DNA from 4 places in the Streptomyces sp. NBC_00887 genome. Region 3 is predicted to be linked to each of the others. Evidence: riboswitches for the same ligand, from Rfam matches in the RefSeq annotation. Region 3 holds a riboswitch; each other region holds the start of a gene.

Region 1 (4,450 bases), 1.9 Mb from region 3:
GCGGCCCCCGCTTCGGCCCGCACGTCGGCCAGCGACTTCGCACAGCCGGGCCGTCCGATGCACGCCCCGACCCCGGCCCACGGCGAGCCGGGTCCGGTGATCAGACCGGCCTCCGAGAGGGCGGCGAGCAGTTCGTCCGCTCGATCCGGTGCGACGCCGGTGACGACGACGCCGCGCCATGGGGTGAGCCGCAGTTCGCCGGCGCTCGACAGCAGCCGCCACTGGTTCGGGTCAAGGCGCCCCAGCGGTACGCCGACGGACAGCGCGACCTCGCGGCGGCCGCCGCGTACGGGGCCGAGGGCAGGAGGGAGGGACGCATGGGGGAGGGGGCGGCGGTCCTCCGACACGGCGGTACCGGTCCGCCTCAACCGCCGTACGACGTCGTCGGACAGTGCGGCGGCGCCGCACGGCAGGTCCTTGACCCGCCAGGCACCGGTGTCCGGGGCGGCGTCCAGAAACGCTTCGGCGGCCAGGAGTGCGGCGCGGGGTCCCTCGGAAGCCGGGATACGCAGGACGGCGTCGGTGTCCCCGACACGCAGCATCGCTTCGCCGTCGTCACGGGCCAGCAGGGTGAGGTCGGCGCCGAGGGCGTCCACATCACCGCGGCCGTCATCGAGTGCGAACAGGAAGCGGCCGGAGAGCGCGGCCGCACGGTCGCTTCCGCACAGCAAGCGGTCAAGTCCGGCCAGCCACACTCCGACCTCAGCGGCTCCGAGGCCGTCGAGTCCCGCGAGGGGGGAAGCGACGATGTTGCGTATCCGCTCGTGGCGTTCGGAGGGCAGCAGCCCGGCCCTGCCCAGCAGTCCGGCCAACTCCGCACCGCAGTCCGGGGCGAGCCCGCGCAGCTGCACGTTGCCGCGCGAGGTGAGGTGCAACTCACCGTCGCCCAGCCGCTCCGCGGCCTCTCCGAGGGTGTTCGCACGCGCAACCGTCAGCACGCCGCCGGGCAGCCGGACCCGCGCCAGCGCACCGTCGTCCGCCCGGTGCAGACGCAGTGTTCCGGGGCAGGCATCACCGCCCGGAGACCGGGGCGGGAGGGCGGATGGGGGCATGGCGGCGAGCATACCGACCGTGACCGCGGCACAGTCCTACGGTGACTGTGACCTGTAGGACACCCACCGGCCGGACCCGGAATCGCGACCGGTCCGGGGCCCGTGCCGGGTTCGTTGCCCGGTCCCGGCCGCCGCAGGGCGAAAACCGGCCCGTCGTGCGACCAGGACAAGTCCCGTCCAGGGGCATCCCGTCACGCCCGGCCGTCCGCCGCCTACTATGCCTAGCGGCGGTCCGTTCGGCCCGCCATCGCCAGACGGCGACATGGGAGGAAGCCCGGTGAGATTCCGGCGCGGTCCCGCCACTGTGAGCCCGGTCCACGACCGGGCGAGTCAGGAACTCCTGCCGTCCGACACCGCCCGGGGCGTGGACACCCCGAGGAAGGGCTGACGCCGCATGATCCTGCTCCTGTCGACGTCCGACACCGACCTGCTCAGCGCCCGCGCATCCGCGGGCCCGGTCAACTACCGCTACGCCAACCCCTCCCGGCTCTCCCTCGATGAACTCCCGGAGCTGCTGGACGGCACGGACCTCGTCGTCGTACGCCTCCTCGGGGGCGTACGGGCCTGGCAGGACGGCCTCGACCTGGTGCTGGCGACCGGTCGCCCCGTCGTCGTGCTGACCGGTGAACAGGCGCCCGACGCCCAGCTGATGGCCGCGTCCACCGTCCCCATCGGCATCGCCGCCGAGGCGCACGCCTACCTCGCGCACGGCGGCCCCGCCAACCTGGAGCAGCTGGCCCGGTTCCTCTCCGACACCGTGCTGCTCACCGGTCACGGCTTCGAGCCGCCCGCCCCCGCACCCGCCTGGGGCCCGCTGGAGCGGACGGCCCGTGAGGGCGTCACCGGGCCCACCGTCGCGGTGCTCTACTACCGCGCCCACCACATGAGCGGGAACACGGCGTTCATCGAAGCGCTCTGCACCGCCGTCGAGGACGCGGGGGCCCACGCCCTCCCGCTGTACGTCGCCTCGCTCCGTACCCCCGAGCCCGAGCTCATCGACGAACTCCGTGCCGCCGACGCCATCGTGACGACCGTCCTCGCCGCGGGCGGCACCAAGCCGGCCACCGCGTCCGCGGGCGGCGACGACGAGTCCTGGGACGCGGGCGCCCTCACCGGCCTCGACGTGCCGGTGCTCCAGGCGCTCTGCCTCACCAGCCCCCGCGCCGCCTGGGAGGAGAACGACGAGGGCGTCTCCCCGCTGGACGCCGCCACCCAGATCGCGGTGCCGGAGTTCGACGGCCGCCTGATCACGGTGCCGTTCTCCTTCAAGGAGATCGACGAGGACGGCCTGCCCGCGTACGTCGCCGACACCGAGCGCGCGGCACGGGTCGCCGGGATCGCCGTACGGCACGCCCGGCTCCGCCACATCCCGGCCGCCGAGAAGCGGATCGCCCTCGTCCTGTCCGCGTACCCGACCAAGCACTCCCGCATCGGCAACGCGGTCGGCCTCGACACCCCCGCAAGCGCCGTCGCCCTGCTGCGCAGGCTCCGGGCCGAGGGCTACGACTTCGGGCCCGAGGAGGAGATCCCGGGTCTGGTCTCCGGCGACGGCGACGAGCTGATCTACGCGCTGATCGAGGCCGGCGGCCACGACCAGGAGTGGCTCACCGAGGAGCAGCTGGCCCGCAACCCGGTCCGGATCCCCGCCGCCGACTACCGCCGCTGGTTCGCCACGCTGCCCGCCGAACTCCGCGAGGCCGTCGAGCGGCACTGGGGCCCGGCCCCCGGCGAGATGTTCCTCGACCGGTCCCGCAACCCCGAGGGCGACATCGTGCTCGCCGCCCTGCGCCGCGGCAACCTGCTGATCCTCATCCAGCCGCCGCGCGGCTTCGGCGAGAACCCGATCGCGATCTACCACGACCCCGATCTGCCGCCCTCGCACCACTACCTGGCCGCCTACCGCTGGATCGCCGCGTCCGCGGACGACAACGGTTTCGGCGCCGACGCGATGATCCACCTCGGCAAGCACGGCAACCTGGAGTGGCTGCCCGGCAAGAACGCCGGCCTGTCCGCCGCCTGCGGCCCCGACGCCGCACTGGGTGATCTGCCGCTCGTCTACCCGTTCCTGGTGAACGACCCGGGCGAGGGCACCCAGGCCAAGCGCCGTGTGCACGCCACCCTGGTCGACCACCTCGTACCGCCGATGGCGCGCGCCGACAGCTACGGCGACATCGCCCGCCTCGAACAGCTCCTGGACGAGCACGCGCAGATCGCCGCGATGGACCCGGCGAAGCTCCCGGCCGTACGCGCCCAGATCTGGACACTGATCCAGGCCGCGAAGCTCGATCACGACCTGGGGCTGCAGGACCGGCCCGAGGACGAGGGCTTCGACGAGTTCATCATGCATCTCGACGGCTGGCTCTGTGAGATCAAGGACGTCCAGATCCGAGACGGGCTGCACGTCCTGGGCGGCGCCCCGGCCGGCAAGGACCGCGTCAACCTCGTCCTCGCCGTCCTGCGCGCCCGCCAGATCTGGGGCGGTACGACCTCGCTGCCCGGTCTGCGCGAGGCGCTCGGCCTCGACGAGTCCGCGGCCACGCGCACCGCCGCCGACGAGATCGAGGAGCAGGCCCGCACCCTCGTCCAGGCGATGGAGGACGCGGCCTGGGATCCGGCCGCCGTCGCCCGCGTGGCCGCCGGACAGCCGTCCGCCGTCGCCGACATCCTCGACTTCGCCGCCAAGGAGGTCGTGCCCCGTCTCGCCGCCACGACCGACGAGCTCGACCACACCGTCCACGCGCTGAACGGCGGGTTCGTCCCTGCGGGCCCGTCCGGTTCCCCGCTCCGCGGTCTGGTGAACGTCCTGCCGACCGGCCGGAACTTCTACTCCGTCGACCCGAAGGCCGTCCCGTCCCGTCTCGCCTGGGAGACCGGCCAGGCCCTCGCGGACTCGCTCCTGGAGCGCTACCGCGCAGACAACGGCGAATGGCCCACCTCCGTCGGCCTGTCCCTGTGGGGCACGAGCGCGATGCGCACCGCGGGCGACGACATCGCCGAGGCCTTCGCCCTGCTCGGCGTCCGCCCCGTCTGGGACGACGCCTCGCGCCGCGTCACGGGCCTGGAGCCGATCCCGTACGAGGAGCTGGGCCGTCCCCGTATCGACGTCACGCTGCGCATCTCCGGCTTCTTCCGGGACGCCTTCCCGCGCACCATCGGCCTGCTGGACGACGCGGTGCGCCTGGCTGCCTCCCTCGACGAGCCCGCCGAGCGGAACTTCGTACGGGCCCACACCCAGGCCGACCTGGCCGAACACGGCGACGAGCGGCGTGCCACCACCCGCATCTTCGGTTCCCGGCCGGGAACGTACGGTGCCGGGCTGCTGCAGCTCATCGACTCCCGCGACTGGCGCACCGACGCCGACCTCGCCGAGGTCTACACGGTGTGGGGCGGCTACGCCT
Region 2 (4,450 bases), 4.7 Mb from region 3:
GGGTGACGGCCCGCTGGACGGTGACCGAGTCGGCGCTGCCCCTGCCGACCGACAGGACGAGGGCAGACGGGGCGTAGAGGCCGGTCGACCGAGTGGGCCGGTCCTGCGCGACGCCCATGGCTGCCGTACCCGACAGGACGAGTGTGGAGACCGTGGTGATTACGCAGAATCTGCCGAGGTTGTAACGCATGCGTGAAGCTCCTTCGCGGGGAGTGGCGATTGCGGTGGGGAGTCTTGCGCCTGCAGGGAGTGAGTGCACATCGATCAGTTCTTTCCGGCCCAACCCCCAGGAAGCGGACCTACCGAATGGCCGTTCGGCCAGCTCGGAAGCGGTGCGCACGCCTCGCGTCAGGTGTCCGCCATGTGGACAGATTGCAGTGGTGCAACCGCGAACTATCGTTTGACCTGCGATGATGTCGACCCGGTTCCCGCATGAAACCGCAGGCTTCGGCCGGAAAGCAGTGCATGAGACGCCTCCGGCAGTGACCTGAGGCACCGGCTTTCGAGGCGTGCTGCCCGGAGGAGGTCGACGGTCTCGCAGGGGCGTTCCACGTCGGCCGCAGGAGCTGTGCCATGCCTGAGACGCGCCGCGGGCAAGAGGCCCGGCGGAGCGAGCAGGACGGTAAATTCGAACAATGAGTCAACTGAGCGACCTCGTACGTCAATCGCCGCCGGAGCGGGGCCGGCTTCTCGCCGTCAGCGATCTCCATATCGGGATCACCGACAACCGTCCGATCGCCGACAAACTGCACCCGTCGCACGACGATGACTGGCTCATCGTCGCCGGCGACGTGGCGGAACAGGCCGAGGAGGTCGCACAGGCTCTGGAAATGCTGGCGGGCCGCTTCGCCCACGTGGTGTGGACCCCCGGCAACCACGAACTGTGGACCCTGGACAAGGATCCCGTACGACTACGCGGACAGGCGCGATACGAGTACCTCGTCCAGGTGTGCCGCGAGCTCGGCGTGACGACGCCGGAGGATCCGTACCCCCGGTGGCAGGGAGCGGACGGGCCGGTGGCCGTCGCCCCCGTGTTCCTGCTGTACGACTACACGTTCAGGGCCCCCGGAACGACGACCAAGGAAGAATCCCTGGCCAAGGCGCATGAGGCCGGAGTCGTCTGCACCGACGAGTATCTGCTCCACCCCGACCCCTATCCCGCCCGGGACGACTGGTGCCGGGCGCGGGTGGCGCAGACCGAGGAGCGGCTGGCCGCGCACGACCCGGAGGTCCCCCTGGTGATCGCCGGTCACTGGCCGCTGGTGCGCGAACCCACATCCATCATGTGGTACCCGGAGTTCGCCCAGTGGTGCGGCACGGAACTGACGGCCGACTGGCACCGCCGCTTCAACGTCGCCGCCGTCGTCTACGGGCATCTCCACATCCCCCGTACGACCTGGTACGACGGGGTGCGTTTCGAGGAGGTCTCGATCGGTTACCCCAGGGAGTGGCGCAAACGCGGCCACCCCCAGGGCCTCCTGCGTCAGATCCTTCCCTACGCGGGCGAACAGCCCCCGGGCGAGCCGGGGGAGGAGGCGTGATCGAGCGGCTGTTCCCCGAGTACATCGCCTGCGCGGACACCTTCGAGGTGGACGCTCCGGTGGGGACGCTCTACCCCGAGGAAGCGGAACTGGTGGCTCGCAGCGTGGACCGGCGCCGGCACGAGTTCGCGGCCGTGCGCGCCTGCGCGAGACGGGCCATGGCGGCCCTCGGGCTGCCTCCCACGCCGGTGCTGCGTGGCCACCGTGGGGCGCCCCTGTGGCCCGAGGGGATCGTGGGCAGCATGACGCACTGCGAGGGCTACCGAGCCGCAGCGCTGGCCCGGGCGTCCGACGTGCGCGCGCTGGGCATCGACGCGGAACCGGACGAAGCTCTGCCGACCGACGTGTGGGAGGTCATCTCGCTCCCCTCGGAGAGGCGGCGGATCGGCCCGGTCGCGGGCGGCGCGGCCCCCCACTGGGATCGGCTGGTCTTCAGCGCCAAGGAGAGTGTTTTCAAGACGTGGTACCCGCTCACAGGCATCGAGCTCGACTTCGACGAGGCGGAGATCGAATTCCGCCGGAGCGAAGGGGCTTGGCACCGGGGCACCTTCACGGCGCAGCTGTTGCGGACGGCGCCCGGGATACCGGGCACGTTCGAGGGAAGGTGGCTGGTCCAGGACGGGTTCGCGGTTACCGCGATCGCCCTGCCCCACGCTCCCCGCGTTCCTCCGGAGGGCGACCGCACCGCAGGTTCCACCGGCCGGACCGCCCGCTGAGCTCGGTGAGCGCGAGCGGGGGAACGTCCAGCCGCCAGAAGGCCTGTACCGGCAGAGCCAGCGCCTGGACCACCGCCGCGCGGACGACCGCGGGTTCGACCACGGCCATGACCCGCACGTCGCGGTCCCCGGCCAGGGTCTCCAGCCAACTGCCCACCCGGGCAGCCAGGTCCAGGAGCGACTCGCCCCCGTGCGGGGCGGCCGATGGGTCGGCCAGCCAGGCGGACACGGCGTCGGGTTCAGCGGCGCCGACGTCCGACAGTCGTTGACCGCTCCAGCGCCCCATGTGCCAGTCGCGGAGCGCGGGTTCGGCACTGGGGGCAAGTCCGAGCGCCTGAGCGGTCTGCAGGCAGCGCTCCGAAGGGCCGCGCGCATACCGGTCGGCTCCCGGTACGTCACCGGCGGCGTCCTCGGCCCTGCGCAGACCTGCCTCGTCCAACGGTGCGTCACCCTCGAAGCGTGCCTCTCTCGACGCCGCGTTCATGGCCGGTGAGATCAACATCACCCGTACCGTCATGCTCCGCCTCCCCTTCTTCAACAACTGCCCGATGCGTAGGCGCCCCATGGGAACACGGCTCGCGCCGCGGGCCGCGACCGGGACGGTTGCACCGTGGCGGCGCCCGAGCAACAGGCGGTATGGTCGCGGCAACCAAGACGAGGTGTGAACGGAAGTCCGGTGAGAATCCGGCACGGTCGCGCCACTGTGTACCCGCTCGTTCTGCGGGAAAGTCAGACCCGGCACCTTCGTCTCAGGCACCACGACAGGGACGCGTGTTCCCACAGGAGGTTCTGCCATGGCACATTCTGCTGCCCCAGCTGCGATCGCACCCGCGATCACCCCCATCTCCCTGAAGGCCATTGCCCCCTGGGCCGTCTTCTTCGGCATCCTGATGCTGGTCCTGCTGTACTTCGTCGGAGCCGAGCAGGGCGCCACCGCGGTCTTCGCGGGTGAGTCCGTGCACGAGTGGGTCCACGACGGACGCCACCTCCTCGGATTCCCCTGCCACTGAGATTCCGGGAATCAGGGGAACGTTCCATGAACTCCGTATCGGTCAGAGCTCTGCTCGTCCGCGGGATGCTGGCCGGCCTCGTGGCCGGTGCGCTCGCCCTTGCCGTGGCCTACTTCCTCGGTGAGTCCCGCGTGGACGCCGCCATCGCGCTGGAGGAGTCACACGCCCACGACCACGGCGGCGGCGAGGAACTCGTCAGCCGCACGATGCAGGCCACCGGCGGTCTCGCCACCGGTGTCCTCGTATTCGGCGTGGCCATCGGCGGCATCGCCGCACTCGTCTTCTGTTACGCCCTGGGCCGCATCGGCAGCTTCGGCCCCAGGGCCACGGCCGCGCTCGTCGCGGGTGCGGCCCTGCTGACGGTGTACGTCGTGCCGTTCCTGAAGTACCCGGCGAACCCGCCGGCTGTCGGGAACCCCGACACCATCGGACAGCGCACCGGCCTGTTCTTCCTGATGGTCGCTCTCAGCGTGCTGCTGGCCGTAGCCGCCGTGATCTTCGGCAAACGTCTCGCACCCCGCCTGGGCAACTGGAACGCGACGACTGCCGCAGGCGCCGGCTACGTCCTGCTGATCGGGCTCGCCTACGCCTTCCTGCCCTCGTTCAACGAGGTCGGAACGGACTTCCCGGCCAGCCTGCTGTGGGAGTTCCGGTTGTCCACGCTCGCCGTCCAGGCGACGCTCTGGACCGCCTTCGGTCTCGTCTTCGGTTACCTGACCGAGCGGCTTCTCGTACCGGCCGCGCGTACCGCGTCGTCGGCGGGTGACCGTACGGCACCTCGCCCGGCCGATGCCGTGGGCTGACCCTCGAGCCCGCAGGGGGCCTACGACAAGTGAACCCGCCGGGGAGTCCCCGGCGGGTTCCGTCATGTGCGGGCTCAGGGCCGAGCCCCATGTTCAGGTGTCGTGTCAGGCGTCGGGTGTCCGGCCGGTTCCCGTCCAGTCGATACGGAAGTGCTTGAGCCGGTCGTCCTCGCCGACCAGCCGCATACCGGCCGCTGCCATGACGTGGTGCGACCGGGTGTTGTCGAGGTCAGCGTCGCCCTTCACGGACACGACCCCCTGGGAACGCGCGAAGGCCAGAAGGGCACGGAGCGCTTCGGAGGCGTAGCCCAGACCGCGTACCGAGGGGATCAGTCCGTAGCCGATCGTCACCCGGCCGTCGGAATCGGGCCTTCCGTGAA
Region 3 (4,450 bases):
GTGGCGGCGGGGCCGCCCTCCTTGGCCCATGCCTGAGAGTTCTTCTGCAGATAGGTGACCGCTCCGGCCGCCTTGTCCTTGTGACCGGACGCGGCCAGGGCGACGACCGCGTCGGCGGTGTTGCCGAAGTCCGGCTGCGGCGCGGAGTCCTCGGCACCCGGCATCGGGGGGAGGTCCAGATGGCCCGACTCCGCGAGCGCGCCCGAGAGGTAGTAGGCGCCGTTCTGCGCGGACTGTTCGGCCGTGAGGCCGGTGCCCTCGTGGCAGACGGGGGCCTTCACCGCGTTGGAGTTGCCGGCGGCCAGGCCCTTGCCCATCGAGCCGAGCACCGCTGCCGCCGTGGCGTCCGCGTTGGCGGTGAGCTTGCCGTCCTTGTCCGGCTGGTACGCGAACGCGCCGCCGCCCTCGCCGCCGCACGGCAGGGCGAACGTCTGCAGCGCCGTGTACGGCGTCTTCCCCGATTCGGTCGTGATGTCGGCCAGCGGCACACCCGCGCGGGCCAGCGCTCCGATCACGACGGCGGTGGAGTTGGCGTCGCTCGGGCTGCCCGGGTTGTACCCCCAGCCGCCGTCCTCGTTCTGTACGGACTTGAGGAAGCCGACGCCCTTGTCCACGACCTCGCGGTGCACGGCCAGCTCGACCACGGCCTGGACCGCGGCCGCGGTCGCGTTGGTGTCCGCCACCGTCTTCGCGTCGCAGGGCTTGGAAGCATCGCGGTAGGAGGCGAAGGCGCCGTCGGCGCACTGCTGGCCCACCAGCCAGTCCACCGACTCCGTGGCGGGCGTGACCAGTTCGATCTTCTGGGCGAGGAAGGCCAGCGACTGTCGCCACACACCGTCGTACGTGGGGTCCTTCGTCCCGTACAGCCCGGCCGGCAGGTCCGCCGACGGGGAAGGACTCGGTGCGGCGACCGCTGCGGGGGCGGCTGCGGAACAGAGCACGGCGGTGATCGCGAGTGCTGCCGCGCGGCGGCGTACGGTCATGGCGGGCTGGGCCTCTCCTGCGAGGACCGGGCACAGGCACACGGATGCACCGGGCTCCGGCCCCGTATACCTCGACGGTGCCGGCCACCGGGGTTCCGGTGGCGCGAGCCGGTCACGCTCACGGACGGGGCATTCCGGCTCTCCGCCCCTGAGGCGGATGACGGCTGCGGGTCAGCGCCGGATTCGCACCGGCTTCCCCCCGTACGGGCATGATGACGACCCGCTCACTCTACCGGGGCGCTTCGGAGCCTCTGAGTGCGGACGGCTCCGCCCGCGGCGGACCTGCCGCAGGACGCCGGAGGAAAGGCCTTCCCAGCAGGTCAGAGCGCATGCGAAACTCCCGGCGGGGATCGCACGGGCACCCGCCCGTGGGGAGGAACGACCGGGGCGGGAAGCACCTGTGCGTACGAGAAGAACGGTGGCCGTGACGGCCGCGGTGAGCGCGTTCATGACCATGGCCGCAGGCTGCGGTCTCGTCGGCGGGAGCGAGGGTGCGCCGAAGGCGTCACCCTCGCCCACCGCACCGTTCACCAAGCAGACGGTGGGCGACGAGATAGCGGCCCTCGCCGACGCGGCGGGGCTCCCGCCCGGCGACACCTCCACGGCCGGCATGCCCGAGGGGGCCTGGCAGGACTGCGTGGCGCCCTGGACGGGGGACGCGCCCGCGGCGGACGCGGCCCGCGCCTTCGAGGCCACGGTCAAGGCGTTGCGCGGCCAGGACTGGGAGATCGTCTCCAGCCACGAGGAGCAGGACGTCACCTTCCGCACCCTCGCCAAGCGGGGGTGGAAGGTGTTCGCCCGGCACTACGCGATGGAGGGCTTCGGCACGGAGCAGATCGTGTCGCTCACAGCCGTCGAGGACGGCTGCGAGCTGCCCGAAGCGATCCGCGGCGACTACGAGGACCCGGCCTGACAACCGGAGTCCGCGATCACGAAGTGGCCGGCCGGTGACTCCCTGAGCGTGTGGGTGACGAACACGTTGTACAGCCCCATGTTCTGCGCGGAGCCGTTCGCGTACACGTAACCGCCCGAGGTGTACGCCCGCCCCGCCGTCACATGCGCGTAGTTCGTCGCGGTGAAGCACCGTGCGGGGGCCGAGCCTCCCGAGGTGGTCGCGGTCACCGCGGACGTGACGGCTCCGGCGGTGCCCGACGAGTCGGCCGCCGCCACGGTGTAGCGGTAGGAGACCCCGGCGGACAGCCCGGTGTCGGTGAAGGACGCCGATGCGGGCGAGCCCACCGCGGCGCCGTCGCGGTACACCTTGTACGAGGCCGCTCCCGCGACCGCGTTCCACGACAGCGACGCGGTGCTGTCGGTGACCCCGGTGACCTTCAGCCCGGCGGGGGCGGGCAGCCCTTCCCCACCACCCGGAGTGCCCTGGTCCAGACCCCAGAACACACCCGTGTAGTACGTGGAGCAGATGGTGTTCAGGAAGTACGCGGCCGTCGACCCGCACTGATCGGCACCCGAGCCCGGGCTCACCGGCAGACCGTGCCCCATCCCGGACACGGAGAACATCTCCACGGCCGGGTGTCCGGAGGCGTCGTCGTAGGTGGTCCGCGTGGTGTTGCCGGGCAGGCTCCGGGTGCTGGACGGGGTCTGGCCGATGCCCCAGACGTCGGTCCACTGGTCCCGCAGCGCGGTGGCGTTGGCCGGGTAGACCGTGTAGTCAGAGGTGCCCTGCCAGATCGCGACCCGGGGCCACGGCCCGGTGTGGCCGGGGTAGGAGTTGCGGACCTTGTCGCCCCACTGGGCGGGCGTCAGCTTCTGCGGCCCGGTCTGGCAGCCGGACGCGGCGGCCTGGCTGGTGGCGCACTGCGCGGGCAGCCCGGAGGCCACGGACCCGCCCGCGAACACGTCCGGGTACGCGGCGAGCAGATCCGCCGTCATGCCGCCGCCCGCGGAGAGACCGGTGACGTACACCCGGCGGCCGTCGGAGCCGTACGTCCGCTTCGCGTACTCGACCATCTGCACGATGGACGCGGCCTCGCCCCGGCCCCGGGTGCTCTCCGCCTGGTCGAACCAGCCGAAGCAGGACAGCGGGTTGTTCGCCGACGTCGTCTGCGGGAAGACGACGTCGAAGCCCCAGGCGTCGGCGAACTTCGGCCAGCCCGAGTTGGTGTAGTACGCGTCGGCCGTCTGGGTGCAGCCGTGCAGGGCGACGACCAGCGGTGCTCCGGCCGCCAGGTTGTCCGGGGTGTACGCGAACATCTGCAGATTGCCGGGGTTCGTGCCGAAGCCGGTGACCTGCGTCAGACCGGCGGCGGCCGCGGCCGACGGGGCGGTCACGGCCGTACCGAGGGTCGCGGCGAGAAGACCGAGGACTGCGGTGGAGGCGACGCGGCGGAACAGGCGTCGGAGGATCGGTGGGCGCACGGTGGGGCCTCCCTGGTCGGACGTGCGGACTGCTGCCGGAACCTATGAGCCGGGCAGGGCGCCGCCCATGTGGCAGGGGGACACCCGCTGCACCGTGCTGTGTGCGGCACTCCTCTTGCGTCCGTCTCCCGGCCCCCCGCCGTCCGGCTCCCGGCCCCCCGCCGTCCGGCTCCCGGCCCCCCGCCGTCCGGCTCCCGGCCCCCCGCCGTCCGGCTCCCGGCCCCCCGCCGTCCGGCTCCCGGCCCCCCGCCGTCCGGCTCCCGCCCCGGATCGGCCCGCCCGCCGCTCCGCCCGCCGCTCCGCCCGCACCATGTACGCCGCCACCATGCCGTCGCCCGAGGGTGTGTGCACCGACCCCGTGTGATGCGGGCGGTGACGTCCTTACGGTGACGCTCATGCAGACTTCCCGGACCCCTGATCACGAACCCCCCACGCCCCCCGCAGACCGGTCCCTGGCCGGGCGCACCGCCCTGGTCACCGGTGCGGCGAGCGGCATCGGGCTGGCCTGCGCGCAGGCCCTCGCCGCCGCGGGCGCCCATGTGCACGTGGTGGACAAGGCCGCCGACGCCGTCAAGGAACTGGCCGACCGGATCGGCGGAACGGCCTGGGTGGCCGACCTCTCCGTGGCCGAGGCGGTGGACACACTGCCCGACGGCGCGGACATCGTGGTCAACAACGCGGGGCTGCAGCACGTGGCACCGGTGCACGACTTCCCGCCGGACCGCTTCACACTGATCCACCGGGTGATGGTGGAAGCACCGTTCCGCATCTTGCGCCGTACGCTCCCCGGCATGTACGAACGCGGCTGGGGGCGCGTCGTCAACATCTCGTCCGTACACGGGCTGCGCGCCAGCCCCTACAAATCGGCCTACGTCTCGGCCAAGCACGCACTGGAGGGACTCAGCAAGGTGGTCGCACTCGAAGCGGCGGAGCACGGGGTGACGAGCAACTGCGTCAGCCCCGGCTACGTCCGCACCCCCCTCGTCGAGAACCAGATCGCCGACCAGGCCCGCAGCCACGGCATCTCGGAACAGGACGTGGTGGGCCGGGTGATGCTGGAGCGCAGCGCCGTCAAGCGGCTGATCGAACCC
Region 4 (4,450 bases), 3.0 Mb from region 3:
CGAGTGCACGACCCTGCCCGGTTCGGCGGTCTGGTTCGCGGTCCGGTTGGAGGCGTCCTTGAACGTCATCCAGCCCTGACCGGTCTGGGCGAGCGTCCGCATCATCCGGCCGTACAGCTCACGGGCGGGCATCGTCCTGCGGGCCAGGCCCTTGGCCTCCGCCGCACGGTAGGCGGCGTCGAACTCGTCGCCCCACAGGTCGACCAGTTCGGGGGTGTCGGCCGGGGAGAACAGCGACCACTCGGTGTCCGCGTCGACACGGCGCATGAACTCGTCGGGGATCCAGTGCGCCAGATTCAGGTTGTGCGTGCGGCGCTGGTCCTCGCCCGTGTTGTCGCGCAGCTCCAGGAACTCCTCGATGTCCGCGTGCCAGGTCTCCAGGTAGACGGCGGCGGCGCCCTTGCGGCGGCCCCCCTGGTTGACCGCGGCGACCGAGGCGTCGAGCGTCTTCAGGAAGGGCACGATGCCGTTGGAGTGCCCGTTGGTGCCACGGATCAGCGAACCCCGGGCGCGGATCCGGGAGTACGAGAGGCCGATGCCGCCGGCGTGCTTGGACAGCCGCGCCACCTGGTGGTAGCGGTCGTAGATCGAGTCGAGCTCGTCCAGCGGGGAGTCCAGCAGATAGCAGGAGGACATCTGCGGGTGCCGGGTACCTGAGTTGAACAGGGTGGGCGAGGAGGGCAGGTAGTCGAGCCGGCTCATCAGCCCGTACAGCGAGGCGACTTCGTCCAGGGCGCGCTCGGAGGAGTCCTCGGCGAGGCCGGCGGCCACCCGGAGCATGAAGTGCTGCGGTGTCTCGATGACCTGGCGGGTGAGCGGATGGCGCAGCAGGTAGCGGCTGAACAGCGTCCGCAGCCCGAAGTAGCCGAAACGGTCGTCGGCGCCGTCGGCGAGAGCCTGCCCGGTCAGCGCGTCGAGGGCGTCCGCGTGCAGCGTGACGAACTCTGCCGTACGGTCCGCGATCAGGCCCTCGCGGTGGCCGACGGCGACCGAGGCGGAGAAGGAGACAGCGCCCTGGCCGGCGGCCTCGTCCGCGATGGTTCGGGTGAGGAGCCGTGCGGCGAGCCGGGAGTAGGCGGGGTCCTCGGAGATCAGGCCCGCGGCGGCCTCGGTGGCCAGCGAGCGCAGTTCGGCCTCGTCCGACCGGGCGTTGCGGCCGCGCAGCGCGGCGGCGGCGACCCGTCCGGGGTCGGTGTCGGGCAGATCGACGGTGAGGTCGGTCAGGGTCCGCAGCAGTGCGGTACCGGGCCCGTCGGGCGTGGCGTGCGCGGACTCGGCTGAATCGACCGCTGAAACCGGATCGGCTGGCGCGATGGTCACTGGGACTACCCCTCGCTCGGCTCGGGGCCGGCGGGAGCGGGGGCAGCCGGGCAGGGCGGTACCCGGGAAGGGGGCAGCACTGCGCACGGCGTCCACCGGCCCTCCGCGAGGCCCGGACGTCGGGCGTCCGGTTCGGTCGAGCCGGACGCGCTGTCAGCAGGTCTTCGGACTTCCGGGTGCGTAGAAGCACACCGATCACACCGTTGCGGGACAGTTCCGGATTCGCACCGGATTCCCCTGCGGAGACAGCGAGCATGAGCATACATGTGGGGGCCGCCGGGCACGGCAGCCCCCACATGTTGTGTCGCGCTCGGTCAGAGCTCCAGGCGGAATGTCAGGAGCGAGATGTGCTCGACGGGCTTCCAGTCCCGTGCCGGAGTCCGTACGAAACCCAGGCGCCGGTAGATCCGATGAGCGCCGAGCATGGCCTGCTGCGTCGACAGGACGAGACCGGAGACGCCCTCCGTGGCCCGTGCCCGGTCGATACAGGCCCGTACGAGCGCCTCTCCCGCCCCGCGTCCACGGGCTTCGCGGGAGACGGCCAGCATCCGGAATTCGGCCTCGTCCACCCCGGCGATGTCCGCCCACGGGCTGCCGGGCGCCGCGTAGGTCACACCGCCGAGCAGTGTGCCCTCATCGTCCACCGCGACAAGTACCTCCGCCTCGGCGGCCCGGCGGCCGACCGCGCGCAGTTCCGTCAGATAGGGGTCGTCGGCGCCGAAGTCCAGCAGGTCGTCGGCGAGGTACGCCTCGGCGGTGATGCCGGCCAGCGCCTCGTGCTCCTGGAGGCCGACGGGCCTGATCACGATGTCCATGGGCGGGAGTCTGCCGCAGGCGGAGGCGAGGGTCGAACCCCTTGACGGCGGGCCGGACACGTGGCGGAGCGGAGGGGCGGCCCGGACTCCTTCCACGGCGAGCCGGACTCCTTGGCGGCGGCCCGGAACGCAGTGGGCCGCCGCGCCCCTCGGGGACGCGGCGGCCCGCTCCGGAACCTGCTCCCGAAAGGCGGGGTCAGTGACCGCCGCCCGCGGCCTCCACGGCCGGACCGCCGCCCTGGGCACCCACGGTGGGACCGCCGCCCGGGGCGCCCACGGTGGCCGGCGGGAGCTCCACCTTGACGCCCGGGTCGCCCGCGTCCGCCGTGTAGTCGGACGGGGAGGTCTCGTCGATCCCGACCGGTGCCTTCAGCGCGTTCAGGACGACGGTCAGTACGAGCACCACGACGACGTTCAGCACGAACGCGGTCAGACCGATGTAGCCGATCTCGCCGATGCCGGGGATCTCCTTCGAGGACCCGCCGAAGTGCTTCTGGGTCGGGCTGGCGACCCCGTACGCGGCGACCGTGCCGTAGATCATGCCGACCGCCCAGCCCGCGATCAGGGCCCAGCGGTGGAACCACCGGGTGAACAGGCCGCCCACCAGGGCCGGCATCGTCTGGAGGATCCAGATCCCGCCGAGCAGCTGGAAGTTGATCGCGACCGTCTTGTCCATGGTGAGGACGAAGGCGAGTGCACCGACCTTGACCAGGAGCGAGACCAGCTTGGAGACCTTGGTCTCCTGGGCCGGGGTCGCATCGGGTTTGATGAAGTCCTTGTAGATGTTGCGGGTGAAGAGGTTCGCCGCGGCGATCGACATGATCGCCGCGGGCACCAGCGCACCGATGCCTATCGCGGCGAAGGCCACACCGGCGAACCAGTCGGGGAACATGTTCTCGAACAGCTGCGGAATGGCCAGCTGGCCGTTGTCCACCTTCACTCCGGCGGCGATCGCCATGAAGCCGAGCAGGGCCAGCAGGCCGAGCATCAGCGAATACAGCGGCAGGATCGTGGTGTTGCGCCGGATCACGTCACGGCTGCGGCTGGAGAGCGTCGCCGTGATGGAGTGCGGGTACATGAAGAGCGCCAGCGCCGAGCCCAGGGCCAGCGTGGCATAACCCCATTGACCCAAGTCGCCGGGCACGAGAGCACCGCGTGGCTTGCCCGTTGCCTCGTTCGTCTGCGCGAAGGCTTCGCCCGCCTTGGCGAAGATGTCGTCGAATCCGCCGAGTTTGATGGGGATGTAGATGATGGCGACGGCGATGACCAGATAGATCAGGCCGTCCTTGACGAACGCGATCAGTGCGGGCGCGCGCAGTCCCGAGGAGTAGGTGTACGCGGCGAGTACGGCGAACGCGATCAGCAGCGGCAGGTCCTTGACGAACCAGTGCGTGGTCTCGCCGCCGCCGACGCCCATGACGTCCAGCACGGCCTGGATGCCGACGAGCTGGAGGGCGATGTACGGCATCGTGGCGAGGATGCCGGTGACGGCGACCGCCAGCGACAGCCCCTTCGAGCCGAAGCGTCCGCGGACGAAGTCCGAGGTGGTCACGTAGCCGTGCTTGTGCGAGACCGACCACAGCCGCGGCAGGAAGGTGAAGATCAGCGGGTAGACGAGGATCGTGTACGGGACGGCGAAGAAGCCGGCCGCGCCCGCCGCGTAGATCGCTGCGGGGACCGCGACGAAGGTGTACGCCGTGTAGAGGTCACCGCCGAGCAGGAACCAGGTGACCCAGGTGCCGAACGACCGTCCGCCCAGGCCCCATTCGTCGAGGCTCGCCTCGTTCTCGGCCTTGCGCCAGCGTGAGGCCATGAATCCGATGACCGTGACGGCCAGGAAGAAGAATACGAATACGGCGAGTGCGACGCCGTTCACGCCGTCCTTCATGCTGACGCACCTCCCTTGCGGGAGCGCTGGTCACGCTGCCACAGCTTGTACGCGACCATCGTGAGAGCGGTCGAGACGAACACCCAGAGCATCTGGTACCAGTAGAAGAACGGGATGCCGATAAAGGTCGGATCGACCTTCGCGTACGAGCCCACCCAGAGCATCGCCACGAACGGCGCGATAAGACAAAGGGCGATAATCACCCTTGTGGGTGTCACTGTTGGTCGTTTCGCGTCTGTAACTTCCGGCATGTGGCGACTCCGTCCCTCGCTGATCACCGATGGCAATGCGCACGAAATCTAGGCGAGGGCTCCGGCAACCGTCACCCCCGTCCGCATTGCGGTCCTGCAACGGTCCGGCGTCGCCCGGAATGACTGATTCCCCTGCGCCTGCAGGGGGATCAGTCATATTTCCGCATTCCGGGCTT

The links. A riboswitch is a leader RNA that binds a small molecule or an ion and turns the genes downstream of it on or off. The one in region 3 is predicted to bind cobalamin.
Region 1: linked by a shared signal. The riboswitch ahead of cobN (cobaltochelatase subunit CobN) and the one ahead of OG844_RS34820 (prenyltransferase/squalene oxidase repeat-containing protein) in region 3 are both predicted to bind cobalamin.
Region 2: linked by a shared signal. The riboswitch ahead of OG844_RS13210 (CbtB-domain containing protein) and the one ahead of OG844_RS34820 (prenyltransferase/squalene oxidase repeat-containing protein) in region 3 are both predicted to bind cobalamin.
Region 4: linked by a shared signal. The riboswitch ahead of OG844_RS21065 (ribonucleoside-diphosphate reductase subunit alpha) and the one ahead of OG844_RS34820 (prenyltransferase/squalene oxidase repeat-containing protein) in region 3 are both predicted to bind cobalamin.

Annotation. Positions count from the first base shown of each region.
Region 1 is NZ_CP108788.1:5,713,294-5,717,743, reverse strand. Features, by position in the region: gene OG844_RS26115 (cobalamin biosynthesis protein CobG) at 1-1,064, opposite strand, end outside; cobalamin riboswitch at 1,264-1,415, shown strand; gene cobN (cobaltochelatase subunit CobN) at 1,447-4,450, shown strand, end outside.
Region 2 is NZ_CP108788.1:2,893,463-2,897,912, reverse strand. Features, by position in the region: gene OG844_RS13230 (subtilase-type protease inhibitor) at 1-190, opposite strand, end outside; gene OG844_RS13225 (metallophosphoesterase family protein) at 636-1,541, shown strand; gene OG844_RS13220 (4'-phosphopantetheinyl transferase) at 1,538-2,257, shown strand; gene OG844_RS13215 (histidine phosphatase family protein) at 2,172-2,774, opposite strand; adenosylcobalamin (AdoCbl) riboswitch at 2,910-3,007, shown strand; gene OG844_RS13210 (CbtB-domain containing protein) at 3,052-3,267, shown strand; gene OG844_RS13205 (CbtA family protein) at 3,294-4,070, shown strand; gene OG844_RS13200 (GNAT family N-acetyltransferase) at 4,176-4,450, opposite strand, start outside.
Region 3 is NZ_CP108788.1:7,634,635-7,639,084, forward strand. Features, by position in the region: gene OG844_RS34820 (prenyltransferase/squalene oxidase repeat-containing protein) at 1-983, opposite strand, end outside; cobalamin riboswitch at 1,089-1,222, opposite strand; gene OG844_RS34825 (hypothetical protein) at 1,384-1,896, shown strand; gene OG844_RS34830 (PHB depolymerase family esterase) at 1,878-3,359, opposite strand; gene OG844_RS34835 (3-hydroxybutyrate dehydrogenase) at 3,755-4,450, shown strand, end outside.
Region 4 is NZ_CP108788.1:4,652,479-4,656,928, reverse strand. Features, by position in the region: gene OG844_RS21065 (ribonucleoside-diphosphate reductase subunit alpha) at 1-1,320, opposite strand, end outside; cobalamin riboswitch at 1,458-1,589, opposite strand; gene OG844_RS21060 (GNAT family N-acetyltransferase) at 1,635-2,135, opposite strand; gene mctP (monocarboxylate uptake permease MctP) at 2,332-4,023, opposite strand; gene OG844_RS21050 (DUF3311 domain-containing protein) at 4,020-4,274, opposite strand.